4 regions of the Streptomyces sp. NPDC015346 genome follow, and region 1 is predicted to be linked to each of the others. Evidence: riboswitches for the same ligand, from Rfam matches in the RefSeq annotation. Region 1 holds a riboswitch; each other region holds the start of a gene.
What was found. Region 1 has a riboswitch for cobalamin ahead of ACF06X_RS12305 (FecCD family ABC transporter permease). Riboswitches for the same ligand answer to the same signal wherever they lie in the genome.
Positions count from the first base shown of each region.

Region 2: it holds a riboswitch for cobalamin, as region 1 does, so the genes downstream of both, ACF06X_RS05670 (cobalamin biosynthesis protein) here and ACF06X_RS12305 (FecCD family ABC transporter permease) in region 1, are expected to answer to the same signal.
Region 3: it holds a riboswitch for cobalamin, as region 1 does, so the genes downstream of both, ACF06X_RS13320 (energy-coupling factor ABC transporter permease) here and ACF06X_RS12305 (FecCD family ABC transporter permease) in region 1, are expected to answer to the same signal.
Region 4: it holds a riboswitch for cobalamin, as region 1 does, so the genes downstream of both, cobN (cobaltochelatase subunit CobN) here and ACF06X_RS12305 (FecCD family ABC transporter permease) in region 1, are expected to answer to the same signal.

Region 1 covers NZ_JBIBTW010000003.1:306,480-312,020, reverse strand. Annotated here, with positions in the region: gene ACF06X_RS12325 (magnesium and cobalt transport protein CorA) at 1-463, shown strand, start outside; gene ACF06X_RS12320 (N-acetyltransferase) at 712-1,068, opposite strand; gene ACF06X_RS12315 (ABC transporter substrate-binding protein) at 1,364-2,401, opposite strand; gene ACF06X_RS12310 (ABC transporter ATP-binding protein) at 2,412-3,197, opposite strand; gene ACF06X_RS12305 (FecCD family ABC transporter permease) at 3,197-4,303, opposite strand; cobalamin riboswitch at 4,407-4,554, opposite strand; gene ACF06X_RS12300 (DHA2 family efflux MFS transporter permease subunit) at 4,646-5,541, opposite strand, start outside.
Region 2 covers NZ_JBIBTW010000001.1:1,250,952-1,256,492, reverse strand. Annotated here, with positions in the region: gene ACF06X_RS05690 (hypothetical protein) at 1-605, opposite strand, end outside; gene ACF06X_RS05685 (alpha/beta hydrolase) at 733-1,860, opposite strand; gene ACF06X_RS05680 (anion permease) at 2,311-3,567, shown strand; gene ACF06X_RS05675 (hypothetical protein) at 3,580-3,801, shown strand; cobalamin riboswitch at 3,923-4,061, shown strand; gene ACF06X_RS05670 (cobalamin biosynthesis protein) at 4,096-5,058, shown strand; gene ACF06X_RS05665 (cobyric acid synthase) at 5,055-5,541, shown strand, end outside.
Region 3 covers NZ_JBIBTW010000003.1:550,788-556,328, forward strand. Annotated here, with positions in the region: gene ACF06X_RS13305 (ATP-binding cassette domain-containing protein) at 1-886, opposite strand, end outside; gene cbiQ (cobalt ECF transporter T component CbiQ) at 883-1,632, opposite strand; gene ACF06X_RS13315 (energy-coupling factor ABC transporter substrate-binding protein) at 1,639-2,031, opposite strand; gene ACF06X_RS13320 (energy-coupling factor ABC transporter permease) at 2,031-2,765, opposite strand; cobalamin riboswitch at 2,794-3,018, opposite strand; gene dhaM (dihydroxyacetone kinase phosphoryl donor subunit DhaM) at 3,066-3,470, opposite strand; gene dhaL (dihydroxyacetone kinase subunit DhaL) at 3,467-4,099, opposite strand; gene dhaK (dihydroxyacetone kinase subunit DhaK) at 4,116-5,108, opposite strand; gene icmF (fused isobutyryl-CoA mutase/GTPase IcmF) at 5,234-5,541, opposite strand, start outside.
Region 4 covers NZ_JBIBTW010000012.1:29,979-35,519, forward strand. Annotated here, with positions in the region: gene cobN (cobaltochelatase subunit CobN) at 1-1,788, opposite strand, end outside; cobalamin riboswitch at 1,827-1,961, opposite strand; gene ACF06X_RS32080 (cobalamin biosynthesis protein CobG) at 2,008-3,318, shown strand; gene ACF06X_RS32085 (precorrin-8X methylmutase) at 3,333-3,974, shown strand; gene ACF06X_RS32090 (precorrin-2 C(20)-methyltransferase) at 3,971-5,464, shown strand; gene ACF06X_RS32095 (serine hydrolase) at 5,436-5,541, opposite strand, start outside.

The DNA of each region.
Region 1 (5,541 bases):
CCGGGTGTTCTCCCCGGCGCGCGAAGACGTGATCGAAGAGGTGTACTCCCTCAAGCGGGAGGTCCTGGAATTCAGGGATGCCGTGCAGCCTCTGGTGCCGGTGGTGCAGGACTTCGCCGGCCCGCGCTCCGGCTGGCCGGAGGAGGCTCTGCCGTACTTCCGCGACGTCGCTGACCACGTGCACCGCGCCGATACCGAGGCCCGGTCCCTGGACGAACTGCTCAACTCCGTCCTGGACGCCCACCTGGCCAAGGTGGGGACCTGGCAGAACGACGACATGCGCACCATCTCCGCCTGGGCCGCCATCTTCGCCCTGCCCACCCTCATCGCCGGCGTCTACGGCATGAACTTCGCCCACATGCCTGAACTGGAATGGACCTACGGCTACCCCCTGGCCATCGCCGTGATGGTCAGCGCGTGCACCCTGCTCCACCGGGTCTTCCGCCGCAACGGGTGGCTGTAACTCCGAGCCTTGAGACGCTGCTGTCACCCACCCGTGCTGGTCGCTGCGGTCTGTGCGGGCAGGGTGGGGAGAGGGCTGGTACAGGAGGCGCAGCGGCGTGCCTGCGTGAGTACGGGGCCGAGGCATTCGGGGCACTCGCACCCAAGGACCGCCGCCGGGTGTTCAGCTGACGCCGACTCCACGTAACGGCCGCACCGGACCAGCGCAGGGCCCCGTCCCTGTTTCGCCCCGAAGCAGATCGACCCTGCTCAACCACCGGCATGGGCAACGCCGGCGGGCAACCCGTGGGGGCAGTTCCCCCCGGCGGATGCCTCGGGGACACGCATCCGCCGCAGCAGATCACGGGTGAGGCGGCGGTCGACCGTGGTGCGCCAGGTGACGCCGGGATACCGGGAGCGCAGATGCGAAAGAGCTCTCGTACCCAGCCCGCTGTCGCGGAACGGTTCGTCGAGGACCACGTCGGTGATCACGCCCTCGGCACACCGACCGCATGCTTGGTAGGTCACTCGCCCGACCACCTTGCGGATGTGTACCAGCAGGAGACAATCCTGACCCGCCCCTTCTGGGGCGGGAGCCGGCAGCAGTTCGATGTCGCGATAGGCCATGAGCCGGCGATGCCACCTGCCCCAGCGCCGTCCAGAGCGCCGGTGCCTTCCCCCGGCCCGCCGGTGCGACGGGCCGGCCCTCAGGCCAGGCGACCGGCCGTGCGCGGTACTCATGGCAAACGTCTGGTTTCCCTGCATGTATGAGCACGTGCCCCGATATCAGCGACCAATTCTGCCCCTGCCATCAACACTGGGCCAATCAGGCCGACATGGAAGTCGTCCCCGACGCATCGCGGGCGACCGGGCCACCACGCGCCACCCGCCACCCGCCACCCGCCACGGCGAGGACCATCCGTCACCCCTTCAGCTTCCGCAGCTGCGCGGCCAGCGAGGCGATCGCCGCAGGGTTGCGCGGGCTCTCCACCAGCTCCACGTAGTCGAGGACGACGATGCGGTCGTGCTTGATCGCCGAAACGCCCGCGAGCGGCGGGTAGGACTTCAGGAATTCCTTCTTCTGCTCCGCACTGACGTCCCCGTAATCATTGATGACGATGACTTCCGGGTCCCGCTCGACGACGGTCTCCCAGCCGACCGTCGTCCAGCTGTCCTTGAGGTCCTTCATGACGTGGTCACCGCCCGCCTTGGTGATGATGTCGTGCGGCCCCGCGTAGACACCGGACGTCAGGGGCCTGTCGCGGCCGGCGTCGTAGAGGAAGACACGCGGCCGGTCGGCCCCCTTCGGGGCCTTCGCCTGCGCTTCGGCCACCTGCTTCTGGAAGGCCGCGATGAGGGCTTCCGCACGGTCCTCGACGTCGAAGAGCTTCCCGAGATTCCGCAGATCGACGTAGAGCGCGTCGAGCGGCGGCATCACGCCCCGGGCCTTGTCCCGCCCGTTGCGGCAGGACTCGGTCAGCACGTACGAGCCGATCCCCACTCTCTCCAGCTCCGCGGGGGTGAATCCCTCAGCCTCGTTGAAGCCGTAGTTCCAGCCGGCGAAGACCAGGTCCGCCCGGGAGTCGAGGACGAGCTCCTTGTTGATCGTCTTCTTCGACAGCCACTTCGTCTTCTGGTAGGCGTCCTTCCAGGGGACGGAATCGAGATCTCCCTTGTCGTCGGGCATGACGTAGCCCGCCATACGGTCCTCCAGGCCGAGCGCGAACATGATCTCGGTGATGCCGACGTCATTGGTCACCACGCGCTTCGGAGCCGCGTCGTAGGTCTTCTTCTCCCCGCAGTTCTCGATGGTCACCGGGTAGTGGCCGACCGCCTTGGCCGCGCCGTCCCCGCTGCCGGCGGAGGTGACCTCGGCACCGCAGCCGGTGAGGACGAGAGCCGCGGCGAGCACGAGAGCGCCGGGGCGTACGAGAGCGGCGGGGCGTACGGGAGAGGGCATGGATGGCTCCTTACGAGGCGGGGCGAGCGGACGGGAGTCGGTCGAAGAGCAGCTGCAGGGCCCCGGATTCGGGGTGCGGCACGCGGTGCGCCCGTACGCCGAAGACCTCGGCCAGCAGGTCGGGGGTGAGCACGTCGTGCGGAGCGCCGGAGGCGACGATCCGGCCGTGCTGGATCACGTACAGCAGGTCGCAGTGGACCGCGGCCAGGTTGAGGTCGTGGAGTGCGGTGAGCACGGTGAGCCGGCTGTCCCGCACCAGGGACAGCACTTCCAACTGCTGGGCGATGTCGAGGTGGTTGGTGGGCTCGTCGAGGACGAGCACCTGGGGCTGCTGGGCCAGCGCGCGGGCGATCAGGACCCGCTGCTTCTCCCCGCCCGAGAGCGTGAGGAAGCCGCGGTCGGCGAGGTGGGCGGCGCCGACCCGAGCCAGCGCGGCCTCGCATGCCCGCCGGTCCTCGGCCGTGGTGCGGGCAGCCGCGCTCTGGTGCGGCAACCGTCCCATCGCCACGACCTCGGTGACCGTGAAGTCGAACTCGGCGACGGACTCCTGGGGAAGGGCGGCCAGGCGCCGGGCGCCCTCACGCGCGCTCATCGCGTGCAGATCCCGCCCGTCGAGCCGGACCGTACCGGCGGTCGGGCGCAGCGCCCGGTAGACGCAGCGCAGCAGGCTGGACTTGCCGCTGCCGTTGGGTCCGACCAGCCCGACGAGCCGGCCTCCGCCCACCCGTAGGGTGACGTCCTCCACCAGCTTCGCGCCCGCGAGCTCCACCGTCAGGTCGTCGATGTCGATCCTCATCACGCGCCTCCGAAGCTGTACGAGCGGCGTCTCATCAGCAGGACGAAGCACGGCACGCCGATCACGGCGGTCAGGACTCCCACCGGAAGTTCGGTCGGCGCCATCACGAGGCGCGAGAGGATGTCCACCCAGATCATCAGCACCGCGCCCACCAGCGGTGCGACGGCCAGCACCCGGCGGTGGTCGGCGCCGACCAGCATCCGTACGCCGTGGGGAACCATCAGCCCCACGAAGCCGATCGCCCCGCTGACGGCCACGACGGCCCCGGTGACGGCCGCGGAGACCACGAAGAGCTCCTTACGGAGCCGTCCGGCGTCCACGCCCAGCGCGGCTGCCGTCTCGTCGCCCATGGCGAGCGCGTTCAGTCGGCGTGCCGACAGCGCGAGGTGGACGAGGCCGGCGAGCACGGCGCCGGCGGCGATGGGCAGGGAGGCCCAGTTGGCCCCGCCGAGGCTGCCGAGCATCCACATCATCGCGGAGCGGGCGGCCTCGCCGTGCTCGGCCGCGAAGACCATGAACGTGGTGACGGCCGAGAAGCCGTAATACATCGCGCTGCCCGTGAGGACCAGCCGCATCGGGGTCAGACCGCGAGGGGTGCGGGCGATCGCGTACACCAGCGTCATGGCGAGGAGCGCGGACAGGAACGCGGCGCTGGACAGTGCCCAGATGCCGAGCGCGCCCAGGGCGCCGAAGAGCAGGACGGCGTTGGCTCCGACGGCGGCGCCCGACGAGATGCCGAGGACGAACGGGTCGGCGAGCGCGTTGCGGACCATGGCCTGCACGGCGACGCCGACGGCCGAGAGCCCCGCGCCGACGACCGCGGCCAGCAGGGCGCGGGGGAAGCGCAGTTCCCAGACGATGGTGTACGCCGGCACCTCGTCCGCGGTGATCGCTCCGCCCGTCAGCCCTGACCAGAGATAGCGCATCACCTCGGCCCAGGAGAGTCCCGAAGCCCCGATCCCCGCCCCGCAGGCGAGCGAGACCACCAGCGCGACGCACAGGGCGACGAGGAGAGGCGGCAAGGGGACGCGTCGTGGCGGCGCCGGGCCGGTGCCTGTGCGGGGGGCGTCAGGCGGCGCGGCGATGCCGCTCTGTTCGACGGGTATGGCCACGGCGGATCGCCTTCGCCTCGGGCCGTGCCACGCGCCAGGGTGCGGCCGACGACGCGGTACGCCCGGCGCAGCGCCCTCTCGCAGTCCACGGCGAGTTGTCAGGAGCCTTCACCGCCGCGGGTAATCGGGCTCACGGAGTGACGGACCTGCGTACAGGTTCGTCACTCCGCCTACCGTTGCGGGTCAGCGCCGGACTTCGACCGGACTTCCCCCGCGGGGCGCCAGCAGCTTATCGCGCGCTCCTGGCGGTGCGCCGCCGGGGAAACCCGGCCCGTGACGAACCCGAGGCCCGCGGGCACATGCCGACAGCGCCCGCCGGGCCGGTCGTCCAGGGCGTCAGGTGGGTGTGTGGGCGGTTTCGTTCGTCGTGGTGCCGTCTTCGTCCTGGGCCTCCGACGCAGCGGGCTGTTGCGGAGCGGGCGGGGTGCGGACCAGCAGAGCGACCAGCACGGTCAGTCCGCCGAGTACGGCGCCGACGCCGAATCCCCACCGGATGCCCACGGCCAGGGCGCCGGTGGCATCGGCGCCCTCGGCTGCTGCCGTGGCGGCGTGTCCCGACATGACACTGATGACGAGGGCGGTGCCGGCGGCGGCCGAGACTTGTTGGAGCGAGCCCAGGATGGCGGACCCGTGCGCGTAGAGGTGAGGCGGCAGTACGGACAGCCCGGACGTGAAGATCGGCGTGAAGACGAACGCCATACCGACGCTCAGGGCCATGTGCAGGGCGAGCACCAGCCACGGTGAGGTGTGTTCGCCCGCGAAGGCGAACAGCGCGAGGCACAACGCTGTCAGTACGGCTCCGGGCATGACCAGGCGTGGTGCGCCGAGCCGGTCGTAGAGCTTGCCGACCTGCGGTCCGAGCAGGCCCATCGTCAGGCCGCCGGGGATGAGCAGCAGGCCGGTCTGCAGCGAGGTCAGGCCGCACACGTCCTGCAGGTAGATCGGCAGCAGGATGAACGCGCCCATCAGGCCCATGAACGCCAGGCACATCAGGACGAGCGCCACGGAGAAGTGACGGAATGTCAGGCTGCGCAGGTCCAGCAGCGGCGTGGACGAGCGCTGCAGTGACAGCTGTCGCCATACGAACAGGCCCACCAGCACGGCACCGGCCACGGTCGTGGCCGACGGCGGCAGGGTGTTCTGCTCCGCGTTCCCGGCGCCGAGCCCGCTCAGGCCGTAGACCAGGGCGCCGAAGCCCGCTGCCGCGAGGAGAACGGACAGCCAGTCGATCG
Region 2 (5,541 bases), on a different contig from region 1:
GGGACCTCGCAGCGCTCCTCGCGCAGCTCCTCGACCCGCTGGCGGAGCAGGTCGAGGAGGGCGGGGACGAGCACGGGTCCGGCGGAGAGCTGGAGCAGGGACAGTACCTGCGGGACGGCCTCGACGACCTCGGCGACAGCGCTGGGGGCGACGTCCTCCGGGGCGGGATGGACCAGGGACCAGGCGTCGAACAGCGCGACCCAGCCGCGCAGTACGGCGGAGTCGTCCCGGTCCCAGGCGTGCAGGCGCCAGCCGGGGCGGGCGGTGTGACCGTGGAGTTCGACGAGGCCCGCGAGCCTGGCGCGGTCCCAGCCGGCCCGGATCTGCCCGGGCGTCAGGTCCAGTGCGGCCGCGGCCATTTCCTCGGTGGCGACGGCCTCGGGGTCGGCGGCCGGGGAGATTCCGGCGCCTCGGTCGACGGCGGCCCAGCGGGCGATCCGCACGGCGTCCGCGAGGACGGTCCGTGCCTGGCGGGCCAGTTCCGCGCGGGGCGGAGTGCCCTCCGGGGGCCGCGGCGCCGGCCGGTTGCGCCGGTTCGTCACGGCCCGTCGGGCGGTGGCGAGTGCCCGCGGACGGACGAGTCGGAGTCTGGAGTTGCGCGCCATTTGCTCATCAGGCTTTCGAGACGTCACGAGGGCAGTCTTCCCGCTGACGGCCCGAAAGCCCAATCGGAATGAGGATCACCGCCGCACCCGCCGCCGCACCCGCCGCCGGGGGCGGCTCGGGGGCGGGCTAGAGGAGGGGGGTGAGGAAGCGCCGCAGGGCCTCCTCGTAGGCGACCGGGTCGGCGTTCCACATCGAGGCGTGCGGGGCGCCGCGGACGGTCTGGAGAGTGACGAGTTCGGGGCGGCGGGCGGCCAGTTCGACCGACCGCTCCCAGGGCGCGATCGTGTCGTCGGGCCCGTGGAAGATCAGCGTCGGCACGCGCAGCGCGGCCGGGTCGACGAAGGCGCGGAGCCGGTCGCCGTACATCCCGGTCCTGCCCTGCGCGGCGCGGACGGCGAGCGGCAGCAGCGGGCCGGGCACGCGGCGGGCGGAGGCGAGGTTGCGCAGGGTGGCCTCCGGGTCGAGGACCGGGGAGTCCAGGACGAGGCCCCGGATCACGTCCCGTACGCCGGAGTCCGCAGCGGCACGCAGGGCCATCGCCGCGCCGGTCCCCCAGCCGTGCAGGACGACGCCCGCGGCGCCCTCGCGGACGGCGAAGCGGAGGGCCGCGTCGACGTCGCGCCACTCGGAGTCGCCGAGGTGACCGAGGCCGTCCGGGGCGGGCGGCGCGCCCTGGTCGCCCCGGTAGGAGAGGCAGAGGACCGGAATCTGCCGCCGGGCGAGGAAGGGGACGAGGTTGAGGGTGTGCCGGCGGGTGGTGCCGAGGCCGTGGACGGCGATGACCCAGGTGGGGCGCGGGCCGGGGACGTGCCAGGCGGGCAGGGTGCCGAGTTCGCCGGGGATCTCGACGTCCCGGTGGTCCAGGCCGAGCGCGGTGAGCGGGGTGCCGGTGTGCAGCTCCGGGGTGAGCCGGACCCGGGCGCCGGGCGCCGGCGTACCCTGTTCGACCCGCTCCAGACGGCGTACGACGGTGTCGGCCGTGTGCGGGACCCGGTCGAGGACGGGGCCGACCACCGCGTGGAGGTCCGGCCCCTCGATCCCGTACGTACCGGGGCGCAGGGAGGCGAGGCTCCGGGTCAGGGTGACCCGTTCCGGTTCGGCGGCGTGCACGGTGAGCCGGGGATCGCCCGGCAGCGGGCGTCCGGACGCCACCCCGAGGGCGGCGTGGCTGGCGTACCGGCCGGCCGCGACCGCGGCCGCGCCGACACCGAGCAGAGTGGTGACGGCCGCTGCCGTCGCTGTAGCCGGGCGCACCGTCCCAGTGTCGGCAGGGCGGGGCCGGACTGCCACCGGACTGACCCGTTCCGCAGCGGGGCGGCCCGGTCACACAGCGGGGCGACCGCCGTCGCCGCGCGGCGACCGAGGCCTCGACCGCGACCGCCGCACGGCGACCCGGCCCCCTCTCCGGGGTGACATGGATCTCCTCCTGCGGGTCCCCCGGTCGGCTGACACCGCCCCGCGGCGTCCACGTGGTGACACGGGACGGGAGGGGCGGAAGCGGAGCATGTCGCATCCGCCCCGCAACCGCCCGGATTACCCCGGGTCGCACGGTGACCACATCGTGGACAGGCGGCCCGCCGAACCCGTAAGCGGAATCCCTGGACCCTGGATCGGGTCACCACACCGCCCGGCCCAGTTCATCTTCCGTTCACCCAGGTTGCTTACGTTCGACCAGCCACTGACGTCGAACGATTGCCTGGGTAAATGGAACACATCACGCTGCTGCTCGCGATTGTGGTCGTGACAGCTCTCGTGTTCGATTTCACGAACGGTTTCCACGACACCGCCAACGCGATGGCGACGACCATCTCGACCGGTGCCCTCAAGCCCAAGACGGCGGTGGCCATGTCCGCCGTGCTCAACCTGGTCGGCGCGTTTCTGTCGGTGGAGGTTGCCAAGACGATCTCCAAGGGACTCGTCAACGAGGAGGGCATCCAACCGGAAGTCATCCTCGCCGCGCTCGTCGGCGCGATCCTCTGGAATCTGCTGACCTGGCTGGTCGGTCTGCCGTCCAGCTCCTCCCACGCCCTGATGGGCGGCCTCATCGGCGCGACCATCGCCTCGATCGGCCTCAGTGGCGTCAACGGCGGCGTCGTCGTCACCAAGGTGCTCATCCCGGCGATCGCCGCCCCGCTGGTCGCCGGCCTGGCCGCGATGCTCGCCGCCCGCCTGACGTACCGGCTCGACCGGAACGCCGGCAAGAAGACCACCGAGAAGGGCTACCGCGCCGGTCAGATCGCCTCCGCCGGTCTCGTCTCGCTCGCCCACGGCACCAACGACGCCCAGAAGACGATGGGCATCATCACGCTCGCGCTGGTCGCCGGCGGCGTCCTCGTCCCCGGCTCGAACCCGCCCGTCTGGGTCATCGTCTCCGCCGGTGTGGCGATCGCGCTCGGCACCTACCTCGGCGGCTGGCGCATCATCCGCACGATGGGCAAGGGCCTCACCGACCTCCAGCCGCAGCAGGGCTTCGCCGCCCAGACCAGCGCGGCCACGGTCATCCTGGCCTCCTCCAGCCTGGGCTTCTCCCTCTCGACCACGCACTCCTGCTCCGGCGCCGTCATGGGCGCGGGCCTGGGCCGCAAGGGCGGTGTCGTCCGCTGGTCGACCGCCACCCGGATGTTCGTCGCCTGGGGCCTGACCCTGCCGGCCGCGGGCCTGGTCGGAGCCGGCGCCGAGTACGTCGCCCGGCAGGGCGACTGGGGCGTCTACACCGTCGCGGCCTTCCTGGTCGCCTCCTGCGTCGCCATCTGGCTCGTCTCCCGCCGCCAGGTGGTCGACCACACCAATGTCAACGACGTGGAGACCGAGCCCGCGGGCGTCGTGACGACCGCCATCGCGGCCGTCACCCCGCCGCCGACCGCTGCCGTCGCCGCCTTCGCGGACGAGGACCTGAAGACCACCATCCCCTCGCCGGCCCCCGCGGACCCGGCAGCCCCCGCAGCCTCGGCCGCGGTGTAAGGAACGAACGACATGAAGATCGACTGGGCAGCTCTCGGCTCCGTCTTCGGAGTCAGCCTCGTGGCGACCGTCGCCCTCGTGGGCCTCTTCACCCTCGGCATCGTCGGCCTCTCCAAGCAGGAGGAGGCCGCCGCCCAGGGAGGCTCGGCCACCCTGGCGCGTACCGGCGCGTACGCCTGTTTCGCCCTGTGCGCGGCGGCCGTCGTGTACGGAATCTCTCTCATCGTGGCCTGACGGAACAGGCTCCGACGACCGGGCGGGCCGCACCTTCGGGTGCGGCCCGCCCGTTCGTCGCGCGTGGGCGTCGTGTGGGGCTGCGCACACTCTCGCGCCGCAGGTCACAGGCGAGTTGACGGGTGTTCGCACACGTGGTGGACTTCCGGGGCCATTACGGCGGCAGAAGAGGAAGTCCGGTGCGAATCCGGCGCGGTCCCGCCACTGTGACCGGGGAAGACCCCCGGGAGCCAGGAACTCTCACCGCCGGTCACGTCGAGCCAGGGCGCGGACCCTGAGTGAGGACACAGCGCCATGCCCGGCCGCTCCGCAGCCACAGGTGTATTCGCGTACGGTGCCGCCGCCGGTCTGGCCGCGGACCTGCTCCTCGGCGATCCCCGCCGCGGCCATCCGGTCGCCGCCTTCGGACGGACCGCCGCGGCCGTCGAGAGGCTTCTCTGGCGCGACCACCGTGGGTGGGGCGCGCTGCACACCGCCGTCTGCGCCGGCGGCACGGCCGCCCTGGGCGCCCTCGCGGCCCGTACGGTACGGGGCCGGCGCACCGCGTCGGTCGCCCTGACCGCCGCCTCCGTCTGGGCCGTCGTCGGCGGTACGACCCTGGGCCGGGAGGCCCGCGCCATCGGCGAGGCGCTGAGCGACGGGGACCTCGACACGGCCCGCGAGCGCCTCCCCCACCTGTGCGGGCGCGACCCGCACTCCCTGGACGGCCCGGCGATGGCCCGCGCGGTCGTGGAGTCCGTCGCCGAGAACACCTCCGACGCGGTCGTGGGCGCCCTCGTCTGGGGGTCCGTCGCCGGCGTACCGGGCCTGGTCGGCTTCCGGGCCGTGAACACCCTGGACGCGATGGTCGGCCACAAGTCCCCCCGCTACCGCCGCTTCGGCTGGGCCTCGGCCCGCCTCGACGACCTCGCCGGCTGGCCGGGGGCGCGGCTGACGGCCGTACTCGCCACGGTCGGGGGCGGCGATCCCCGCGGGGCGCTGCGGGCGTGGCGCGCCGACGCCGCCAAGCACCCCAGCCCCAACGCGGGCCCGGTCGAGGCCACCTTCGCGGGGGCACTCGGCGTACGGCTCGGCGGGACGTTGTCGTACGGCGGGCGGGTCGAACACCGGCCGGTGCTCAACGGGGAGGGCCGGGACGTGGACGTGGCGGACATCGAGCGGGCGGTACGGCTGTCGCGCCGGGTGACCGGGCTGACGCTGGCGGCCTGTGTCGGCGGACGGCTGGTCAGGGAAGCGATCAAGCGGAGGCGGATATGAGCGGCGGACTGCTGGTCGCCGGCACGACCTCGGACGCGGGAAAGAGCGTCGTCACGGCCGGCATCTGCCGCTGGCTGGTGCGCCGGGGCGTGAAGGTCGCCCCCTTCAAGGGGCAGAACATGTCCCTGAACTCCTTCGTGACGAGGGAGGGCGCGGAGATCGGCCGGGCGCAGGCCATGCAGGCGCAGGCCGCGCGGGTGGAGCCGACCGCGCTGATGAACCCCGTCCTGCTCAAGCCGGGCAGCGACCGCTCCAGCCAGGTCGTGCTGATGGGGAAGCCGGTCGGCGAGCTGAGCGCCCGCGGCTACCACGGAGGCAGGCAGAGGGAACTGTTCGAGCCGGTCCTGGCGTGCCTGGAGGAGCTGCGGGGCACGTATGACGCCGTGATCTGCGAGGGGGCGGGCAGTCCGGCCGAGATCAACCTGCGGCGCACGGACATCGTGAACATGGGCATCGCGCGGGCCGCGCGGCTGCCGGTCCTGG
Region 3 (5,541 bases), 240 kb from region 1:
GCCGCCCCTCCGGCGCCTCCTTCCGCCACTCCTCCCTCGCCGCTGTCCACGCGTCCAGCTCCTCCGCCGTGCGCGGGCCCTCGGCGTCGCCGGCGAGGAGGCCGTGCGCACGCAGCAGGCGGGTCACCGCCATGCCCCACGGCCGGCGCAGCCGGGCCGCCGCCAGCAGGGCGTCGTCGGCGAGAAGCTCCACGACCGGACCCGTCCGAAGGCCCTCGGGCGAGAGCACGGCGGCCTCGTCCGCCCACCGCAGCGCCAGATCGACATCATGGGTCGCCATCACCACCGTCGTGCCCGCCTCGCGAAGCCGCCCGAGCGCCTCGAGGAGCCGCTCCTGCCCGTGCGGATCGAGGCCCGCCGTCGGCTCGTCCATGATGAGCACCCGGGGCCGCATCGCCACGGCGCCCGCGATCGCCGCCCGCTTCCGCTGCCCGTACGAGAGCAGATGGGTCGGCCGGTCCTCCAGGGCCACGATGTCCAGCGCCTCCAGGGCGTCGCGCACCCGGAGCCGTACCTCCTCCTCCGGCAGCCCGAGGTTCATCGGACCGAACGACACGTCCTGGCCGACCGAGGCCGCGAACAGCTGGTCGTCCGGATCCTGGACGACCAGCTGCACGGTCGTCCGCAGCCGGGTCAGCCCTTTCCGGTCGTACGACACCTCCTCGCCGTTCAGACGGAGCGCGCCGCTGCCGCAGCGCAGCCCCCCGCTCAGCAGCCGCAGCAGCGTCGTCTTGCCGCTGCCGTTGCGGCCGAGAAGGGCCAGCGCCCGTCCCTCCGGCACGGCGAAATCGATGCCGTCGAGGACGGCGGGGCCGTCCTCGTAGGCGAACCCGGCCTTCACCAGCTCCACGACGGGCGACCTCAGGACAGGCGACGCGACACTCACGGCAGGGACCTTTCCAGTACGAGGGTGAGGGCGACGAGACCGGCGAGGAGGCCGGCCGTCGCGGCGAGGAACCGGCCCGAGACCGCCGCCTCGGGCACCAGGACCCGCAGGGTCCCGTCGTAACCCCGCCCGGCGAGCCCCGCCTGCAGGCGCTGCGCCCGGTCGAAGGCGCGCACGAACGCCGTCGCGCCGAGCCCGGCGAGCGAGCGCCAGGCCGCCGCCCGGGAGGTCAGCCCGAGCCGGGCCGCCTGCGCCTGCCGGATCTTGGACATCGCGTCCAGGAGAAGGAAGCTGATCCGGTACATCACCAGGGCGACGTCCACGACCGGCGCCGGCACCCCCGCCCGCACCAGTCGCGGCAGCACGTCCGAGACGGGTGTGGTGAACGCGAACAGCAGCACCCCCAGGGAGGCGGCCGACGTCCGCAGCAGCAACTCGCCCGCGTGCACCGGCCCGTCCGGTGCGAGCGCGACGAGCCCGCGGGCCCCGCCCACCTCGAACAGCAGCGGAACCGCGCCCGTCACGCAGAACCCCAGCGGGATGCGGAACGCGCGCCACAGCTGACGCCCCGGCACACCGGCCGGGCCCAGGAGCACCACGAGGGTGGCCGCCGCGACGAGCACGGCACCGGGCCACGGCGGCAGACAGACCGCCGACAGGGTCAGACCGAAGCCGAGGACGGCCTTCTCGCACGGGTGACGGCGGCGCCAGCGACTGCTGTGCGCCGCCGCGTCGATCGGCAGCACCGGCGGTTACTCGTCGCCCGTGGCGGCGCGTGTCACCTTCGGGGCGTCCGTGGCGACCGTGGTGTCCGTGCCGACCGGTGTGGCCGCCGCGGCCAGCGCGCGCTCCTCGCCCTGCCGACGGCCGCGCCGCAGGCCGAAGTAGTACGCGAGCACCCCGGCCCCCAGCGCCGCCTGGAGCGAGAACAGCGCCGACTCGACCTCGCCGGACGGCGGCTCGTACAGCGGGCTGAACCACGGCTCGTAGTCGGGGTCGATCTCGGTGATGGCCGTCTCCGCCTCGGCGTCGGCCCCGGCGAACGGCTCCTCCTTGTGGTCCCCCAGACCCAGCAGGAGAGGGAGCACCGCGAGCGCCGCGACGACGAGCAGCAGAGCTGTGTTGATCTTCGCGTTCCGGCTCATCAGGCACTCGCCTCCGCCGTCTTGGTCCCGGTCCCGGTCCCGGTCTCGGTCGGGGTCCCGGTCTTGCGGGTGCCGGGGAGCAGGATCCCCAGGCGGGTCAGCTCCCCCTTGCTGGACTGCGTGAGCAGGCGCATCACGAGCACCGTGAGCAGGCCCTCGCTGACGGCGAGCGGCAGCTGCGTGACGGCGAAGATCCCGCCGAACTTGGCCAGCGCGCCGATGACACCGCTGCCCGGATCGGGGAAGGCCAGCGCGAGCTGCACGCTGGTCACGCAGTACGTGGACAGATCGGCGACGAACGCGCCGAAGAACACGCTCACCATGAGCGGCACGCCGGAGCGGCGCAGCAGCCAGTACGTTCCGTACCCCGCCCACGGTCCGACGATCGCCATCGAGAAGACGTTGGCGCCGAGCGTGGTCAGCCCGCCGTGCGCCAGCAGCAGCGCCTGGAAGAGCAGGGTGATGGTGCCCAGGACCGCCATCACCGGGGGCCGGAACAGAATCGCCCCCAGGCCCGTGCCGGTGGGGTGGGAACAACTCCCCGTGACGGACGGAATCTTGAGCGCGGACAGGACGAAGGTGAACGCACCGGACGCACCGAGCAACAGGGTCGACTCGGGATTGGACCTGACCTCGCGGGTCAGCGCGCGGACGCCGTGGACGACGAACGGAGCGGACGCGACGCCCCAGGCGGCGGCGTGCACAGGGGGCAGATACCCCTCGGCTATATGCATGGTTGGGAGACCCTCTCCAGCACCTCGTGGATGGACAACGCACCTTGGCCGGTCTCCTGGCTGACGGGTCATGCCGCCGCGACTCCGCCTTCCCACACCGCAACGGTCTCCCGCGGCGGTGCAGTGGCTTCCCCGGGGGGATGGAGCCGGACTTCCCGATCACAGTGGCGAGGGCCGCACCGGTACCGCACCGGTTTCCCGTACACCAAGGCCCTGCGACATTAGTGGGTTGACCAGGTACATCACAACACGGGTGCGGTCCGAGGCGCTCTGTGACGAGCGCCTCGCGACCTGTTCCGCTCATTCCTTCCGGTAGCCGTACGCCTCCGAGGCCGCCGCCACCACCGCGTCCAGGTCCCCGCCGGCCGAGGCCGTGACGAGGGCCGCGACGGCGCCCTCGACGAACGGGGCGTCCACGAGCCGGGACCCCTCGGGCAGCTCGTCCTCCTCCGCCAGGAGCGCCTTGACGGTCAGTACGGCGCTGCCCAGATCGACGAGCAGGGCCACTCCGGCGCCCCGGTCGACCGCCTCCGCCGCCTCGACGATCAGCTCCGAGCTGGTCCCGAGGCCGCCGTCCGGGGTGCCGCCCGCCGGGGCGATCGGCGCGGTCGCCCCGCCGCCCGCGAGCCCCTGGGCCAGTTCGGCGACGGCGTGGGCCACGGCCGCGCTGTGCGAGACGAGCACGATCCCCACCGGCCCGCTCATCCGGTCGCCACCTCCGCGAGGGCGGCGATCAGCAGCGCCGACGAGGTCGCGCCCGGGTCCTGGTGCCCGATCGACCGCTCGCCCAGATAGCTGGCTCTGCCCTTGCGCGCCTGGAGCGGCACGGTCGCGAGGGCGCCCCGCTCGGCCGCGTCCCGGGCCGCGTCGAAGGACTCGCCCAGCGCCTCGGCGGCCGGGAAGAGCGCGTCCAGCATCGTCTTGTCACCGGCCTGAGCCCCGCCGAGCCGGCTCACGGCGGCGACCCCGGCGCTCAGCGCGGCCGCCAGCTCCTCCCTGGTCACGGTCGCGGATTCGCCGAGCTCCTTGCCGGTCCGGCGCAGCAACGTCCCGTACAGCGGCCCGGAGGCGCCGCCGACGGTGGAGATCAACTGCCGTCCGGCGGTGATGAGTACGGCCCCCGGCGTCGGGGGCGGCTCCTTGTCCAGTACGTCCCGTACGGCGGCGAAGCCGCGCTTGAGGTTGGCGCCGTGGTCGGCGTCGCCGATCGCCGAGTCGAGCTCGGTCAGGCGGTCGGCCTCGCGGTCGACGGCCGCCGCGGCGGCGGTGAGCCAGCGAGTGAAGAAGGCGGCGTCGAGCGCGCCCCCGCTTTCCGGCCCGTTCATGTCGCTCATGTCCGTCATCCCCTCGTCACCGGCCCCAGCGCAGGGCGGGCGTCCGCACGGGCGCGTCCCACAGGCGCAGGATCTCCTCGTCGGCCTCGCACAGCGTCACCGAGCAGCCGGCCATGTCCAGCGAGGTCACGTAGTTCCCCACCAGGGCCCGGGCGACCGGCACCCCGCGTTCGTTCAGCACCCGCTGCACCTCGGCATGGAAGCCGTACAGTTCGAGCAGCGGTGTGGCGCCCATCCCGTTCACCAGGGCGAGAACCGGCCCGGACGGCCGCAGGTCCTCCAGTACGGCATCGACGGCGACGTCCGCGATCTCGCCCGAGGTCATCATCGGCCGCCGCTCGCGCCCCGGCTCGCCGTGGATCCCGATCCCCAACTCCAGCTCGCCCGGGGGCAGGTCGAAGGTGGGACCGCCCTTGGCGGGTGTGGTGCAGGCGCTCAGCGCCACCCCGAAGGAGCGCGAGCGTTCGTTCACCCGCCGCGCGATCGCCTCGACCCGCTCCAGCGGCGCGCCCTCCTCCGCCGCGGCGCCGGCGATCTTCTCCACGAAGAGGGTCGCCCCGGTCCCGCGCCGCCCGGCCGTGTACAGACTGTCGGTGACCGCCACGTCGTCGTTCACCAGCACCTTGGCGATCTGGATGCCCTCGTCCTCGGCGAGCTCGGCGGCCATCTCGAAGTTGAGCACGTCCCCGGTGTAGTTCTTGACGACGAACAGCACCCCGGCCCCGGAGTCGACGGCCGCGGCGGCCCGCACCATCTGATCGGGCACGGGCGAGGTGAACACCTCCCCGGGACACGCCGCCGCCAGCATCCCGGGCCCCACGAACCCGCCGTGCATCGGCTCGTGCCCGGACCCGCCGCCCGACACCAGCGCCACCCGGCCGGCGACGGGAGCGTCCCGCCGCATGACCACGCGGTGCTCGACATCGACGGTGAGCTCGGGATGCGCGGCGGCCATGCCCCGTAGCGCGTCGGCGACCACGGTCTCGGGAACGTTGATCAGCATCCTCACGGAGTACCTCCTGATGGGATGAGCAGGAGCCCTCAGTCTGCCCATATGCCCGGCCCGGACGCCGCACCGTCCGGGCGCGTGTACGTGAGGAGCGCGCACGGAGGTGCGTGTACGTGAGGAGGCGGTCAGACGTTGCGCCGGTACTGGCCGCCGATCTCGAAGAACGCCTCGGTGATCTGCTGGAGGGAGCAGACGCGGGCGGCGTCCATGAGGACGGCGAAGACGTTCCGGCCGCTCACCGCCGCCTCCTTGAGGGCGGCCAGGGCGTCGTGCGCCTGGTCGCGGTGGCGGTCCTGGAAGTCCCGTACGCGCTGCAGCTGGGACTGCTTCTCCTCCTCGGTCGCGCGGGCCAGCTCGATGACACCGGGCTCGGCCGTCTCCGCGTGCGGGTTGCGGAAGGTGTTGACGCCGATGATGGGCAGCGTGCCGTCGT
Region 4 (5,541 bases), on a different contig from region 1:
CAGGCGCGCGATGTCGCCGTAGGAGTCGGCCCGCGCCATCGGCGGCACCAGGTGGTCGACGAGGGTCGCGTGCACGCGCCGCTTGGCCTGCGTGCCCTCACCCGGGTCGTTGACCAGGAAGGGGTAGATCAGGGGGATGTCGCCGAGCGCCGCGTCCGGTCCGCACGCGGCGGACAGACCCGCGTTCTTGCCCGGCAGCCACTCCAGGTTGCCGTGCTTGCCGAGGTGGACCATGGCGTCCGCCCCGAAGCCGCCGTCCTCGGCGCGCGCCGCGATCCAGCGGTAGGCGGCCAGGTAGTGGTGGGACGGCGGGAGATCGGGGTCGTGGTAGATCGCGATCGGGTTCTCACCGAAACCGCGCGGAGGCTGGATCAGGATCAGCAGGTTCCCGCGCCGCAGGGCGGCGAGGACGATGTCGCCCTCGGGGTTACGGGACCGGTCCAGGAACATCTCGCCGGGCGCCGGGCCCCAGTGCTCCTCGACGTGCGTACGCAGTTCCTCGGGCAGGGTCGCGTACCAGCGCTTGTAGTCGGCGGCCGGGATACGGACGGGGTTCTTCGCCAGCTGCTCCTCGGTCAGCCAGTCCTGGTCGTGGCCACCGGCCTCGATCAGGGCGTAGATCAGCTCGTCGCCATCGCCGGAGACGAGGCCGGGGATCTCCTCGACCGGACCGAAGTCGTACCCCTCCTCGCGCAGGCGCCGCAGCAGGGCGACGGCGGAAGCGGGAGTGTCGAGGCCGACCGCGTTGCCGATCCGCGAGTGCTTCGTCGGGTACGCGGAGAGGACGAGCGCCAGGCGCTTCTCGGCGGTGGGGATGTGCCGCAGCCGGGCGTGGCGCACGGCGATCCCGGCGACCCGGGCGGCCCGCTCGGCGTCGGCGACGTAGGAGGGCAGGCCGTCCTCGTCGATCTCCTTGAAGGAGAAGGGGACGGTGATCAGCCGGCCGTCGAACTCGGGCACGGCGACCTGGCTGGCGGCGTCCAGCGGGGAGAGACCCTCGTCGTTCTCCTCCCACGCGGAGCGCGAGCCGGTGAGGCAGAGCGCCTGCAGGATCGGTACGTCGAGGGCGGCCAGCGCGCCCGCGTCCCAGGCCTCCTCGTCGCCGCCCGCCTGCGCCTGTGCGGGCTTGGTGCCACCGGCGGCGAGGACGGTGGTGACGATCGCGTCCGCGCCGCGCAGGGCGTCGAGAAGCTCGGGCTCGGGGGCGCGCAGCGAGGCGACGTAGAGCGGTAGGGCGCGGGCGCCGGCGTCCTCGATCGCGTCACAGAGGGAGCCGACGAAGGCCGTGTTCCCGCTCATGTGGTGGGCGCGGTAGTAGAGCACGGCGATCGTGGGGCCGCCGTCGTTCCTCGACTCCCGCTCCAGCGGACCCCAGGTGGGCGCGGCGGCCGGCGCCTCGAAGCCGTGGCCGGTGAGCAGCACGGTGTCGGAGAGGAACCGGGCCAGCTGCTCCAGGTTGGCGGGGCCGCCGTGCGCGAGATAGGCGTGGGCCTCGGTGGCCACGCCGACGGGGACCGTGGAGGCCTCCATGAGCTGCGCGTCGGGGGCCTGTTCGCCGGAGAGCACGACCAGCGGCTTGCCGGCGGCACGCAGCGCCTGAAGCCCCTCGTCCCAGGCCCGCAGACCGCCGAGAAGGCGTACGAGGACGAGGTCGGCGCCGTCGAGAAGGCCGGGCAGCTCGTCGATCCCGAGCCGGGAGGGATTGGCGAACCGGTACGCGACCGGCCCGCCGGCCGCGCGGGCACTGAGCAGGTCCGTGTCGGAGTGCGACAGCAACAGAATTCGCATGCGAGCGCAGGCCTTCCTCGGGGTTGTCCGCGCCCCGGGTGGTCGTGTGGACGGCGGGAGTTCCTGACTCACCCGCCCCGTGGTTCCGGGCCGGGCTCACAGTGGCGGGACCGCGCCGGATTCTCACCGGGCTTCCTCCCCGGGGTCGGGGACCCCATGCCGTCTGCATAGTAGATCCTGCGCCCGGCGGCCCGGAGGGTCACCCGGAACCACGTGGGTATGCTCGCCGCCATGCCGCCCACCCCACCCACCACGCCCAACCAGGGCGAACCTCGCATACGGGACCGCGGTGACGCCTGCCCCGGGGCGCTCCGGCTGCACGCCGCCGATGATGGCCGTCTGGCTCGACTCCGCTTGCCCGCAGGCTTGTTGACGGCTCATCAGGTGGAGGTTCTGGCCGCGGCGGCGGAGGGTATGGGAGACGGGCGGGTCAGCGTCACCTCGCGGGGGAACGTGGAGCTGCGGGGGCTCGGGGAGGGGTGCGGGGCGGAGCTCGGCGCTCTTCTGGCCGAGGCGGGGCTGCTGCCCTCCGCGACCCATGAACGCGTCCGGAACGTGGTGGCCTCGCCGACCGCCGGACTGGACGGACACGGCGGACTGGGCGCCGCCGACGTGCAGTTGTGGGCCCGAGAGCTGGACGCGCTGCTGTGCGGGCGGGAGTGGACGGCGGCCCTTTCCGGCCGTTTTCTCTTCGTCCTGGACGACGGGCGCGGGGACGTGGCCGGTCTCGGCGGAGATGTGACCTTGATCGCAGCGGGGGCCTCGGCGGCCGGCGAGGAGGGTGAGGAGGGCGACCACGACCCCGGCGCGTTCCTCCGTGTCGGCTCTCAGGTCTTCCGGGTCGCCGCCTCCGACGCGCCCCGGGCCGCGCTTGCCGCCGCCGAGGCGTTTCTGGTCGCCGCCCACGGCGCGGGGAACGGTGCCTGGCGGGTGCGGGAGCTGCCCGAGGGGCATGAGCCGGACCTGGCGGGGGCGCTCGCCCGGGCCGGGGTCGCGGCGGAGCCCGTACCCACGCCGGAACTCCCGCACGGTGAACCGCCCGCGCCCGGGGTGCTCGGCGAGAGCGCCGTCTCCGTCCTCGCGCCCCTCGGCCGACTGACCGCCGAACAGCTGCGCGCCCTGGCCGCCACCGGTGGCGAGGTCCGGCTCACCCCGTGGCGGGGAGCCGTCGTCACCGGCTTCCCCGACCGCGCCGCCGCCGAGGAGCGCCTCGCCGAACTGGCGGCCCTCGGCCTGATCACCGACCCCCGCTCCCCGTGGGTCGGCGTCGGCGCCTGCACCGGACGCCCCGGGTGCGGCAAGGCCCTCGCCGACGTCCGCGCCGACGCCGTGCCCGGTCGCGGCGGCCTCCCCGTCCACTTCTCCGGCTGCGAGCGGCGCTGCGGCCACCCGACCGGCCCGCACGGCACCTGGGTCGACGTCGTCGCCACCGCCGACGGCCGGTACCTGGTCGACGGCGCCCCCACCCCCCGTACCTCCCTGACCGAAGCGGTCGCAACGGCCCGTACCACCGCCCGTACAACGAGATGAGCGAGAACGACACGATGTTCGCCTACGAGAAGGACGGCGCGGAGATCTACCGCCAGTCCTTTGCCACGATCCGCGCCGAGGCGGACCTCGCGGGGCTGCCCGCCGACGTCGCCCAGGTCGCGGTGCGGATGATCCACGCCTGCGGCATGACCGACCTCGTACGCGACATCGCCTACTCCCCGCAGGTCGTCGCCCGCGCCCGGGAGGCCCTGCGCGCCGGCGCGCCGATCCTCTGCGACGCGCAGATGGTCGCGAGCGGAGTCACCCGCAAGCGGCTGCCCGCCGACAACGAGGTGATCTGCACCCTCTCCGACCCCTCCGTGCCCGCCCTCGCCGCCGAGCTCGGCACCACGCGCAGCGCCGCCGCCCTCGAACTCTGGCGCGACCGCCTCGAAGGCTCCGTCGTCGCCATCGGCAACGCCCCCACCGCGCTCTTCCACCTCCTGGAGATGATCGCCAAGGGCGCGCCCCGCCCCGCGGCCGTCCTCGGCATCCCGGTCGGCTTCATCGGCGCCGCCGAGTCCAAGGACGCCCTCGCCGACCGGGGGCGTGAGCTGGGTCTCGACCACCTCGTCGTACGGGGCCGGCGCGGCGGCAGCGCGATGACGGCCGCCGCCGTCAACGCCATAGCGACCGAAGCGGAGATCCAGGCATGACCGCGGTGAAGGGCAAGCTGTACGGGGTGGGTCTCGGCCCCGGCGACCCGAACCTGATGACCGTGGCGGCCGTGAAGGCCATCGCCTCGGCCGACGTGATCGCCTACCACTCGGCCCGCCACGGCCGCTCCATCGCCCGCTCGATCGCCGCCGAGCACATCCGCGAGGACCACGTCGAGGAGCGGCTGATGTACCCGCTCACCGTGGAGACCACCGACCACCCCGGCGGCTACCGCGGCGCGCTCGACGACTTCTACGAGGAGGCGTCGGAGCGGCTGGCCGCGCACCTGGACGCCGGCCGCACGGTCGCGGTCCTCGCCGAGGGCGACCCGCTCTTCTACGGCTCGTACCAGCACATGCACAAGCGGCTCGCCCACCGCTACGACACCGAGGTCATCCCCGGTGTCACCTCGGTCAGCGCGGCGGCCGCCCGGCTCGGCGAGCCGCTGTGCGAGGCCGAGGAGGTCCTGACGATCATCCCCGGCACGCTGCCGGAGGACGAGCTGACCGCCCGGCTCGCGGGCACGGACTCGGCCGTCGTGATGAAGCTGGGCCGGACGTTCCCGACGGTACGGCGCGCCCTGGAGCGGGCGGGCCGGCTGGAGGACGCGCGCTATGTGGAGCGGGCGTTCATGGCGGGCGAGCGGACGGAGCCCCTGTCCGAGGTCGATCCGGCGGGTGTCCCGTACTTCTCGGTGGCCGTGCTGCCCTCCCGTATCGACGCGCTTCCTCCCGTACGGGAGACCGGCGAGGTCGTCGTCGTCGGCACCGGCCCGGCGGGCGCGCCCTGGCTGACGCCCGAGTCGCGCGGCGCCCTCGTCAACGCCGACGACCTGGTCGGCTACACCACGTACCTCGACCGCGTCCCGGTGCTGCGCCCCGGCCAGCGCCGCCACGGATCCGACAACAAGGTCGAGTCGGAGCGCGCCGAGTTCGCCCTCGACCTGGCGCGGCGCGGCCGGCGGGTCGCGGTCGTCTCGGGCGGTGACCCGGGCGTCTTCGCGATGGCGACGGCGGTCCTGGAGGTCGCCTCGGAGCCTCGGTACGCGGACGTGCCCGTACGGGTCCTGCCGGGCGTGACGGCCGCGAACGCGGCTGCCGCGGCGGCGGGCGCGCCGCTGGGCCACGACTACGCGACGATCTCGCTGTCCGACCGCCTCAAGCCCTGGGAGGTCATCGCGGAGCGGCTGCGCGCGGCGGCCGGCGCGGACCTGGTCCTCGCGCTCTACAACCCGGGCTCGAAGTCCCGTACGCACCAGGTGGCCGCCGCCCGCGACCTGCTGCTCGAACTGCGCTCGCCCGAGACCCCGGTGGTCGTGGCGCGGGACGTGGGCGGCCCTGAGCAGTCGGTGCGGGTGGTGACCCTGAAGACGCTGGAGCCGAGCGAGGTCGACATGCGCACGCTGCTGCTGATCGGCTCGTCCCAGACCCGCGCGGTCGAACGCCCCGACGGCCGCACGATCACCTGGACGCCGCGCCGCTACGGGTGAAGGTGCCGAGTCCCTCCGTGTCGAGGTACTCGACGCGGAGGGACTTCCCGTCCGGGGAGAAGGTGACTCCGGTGAGT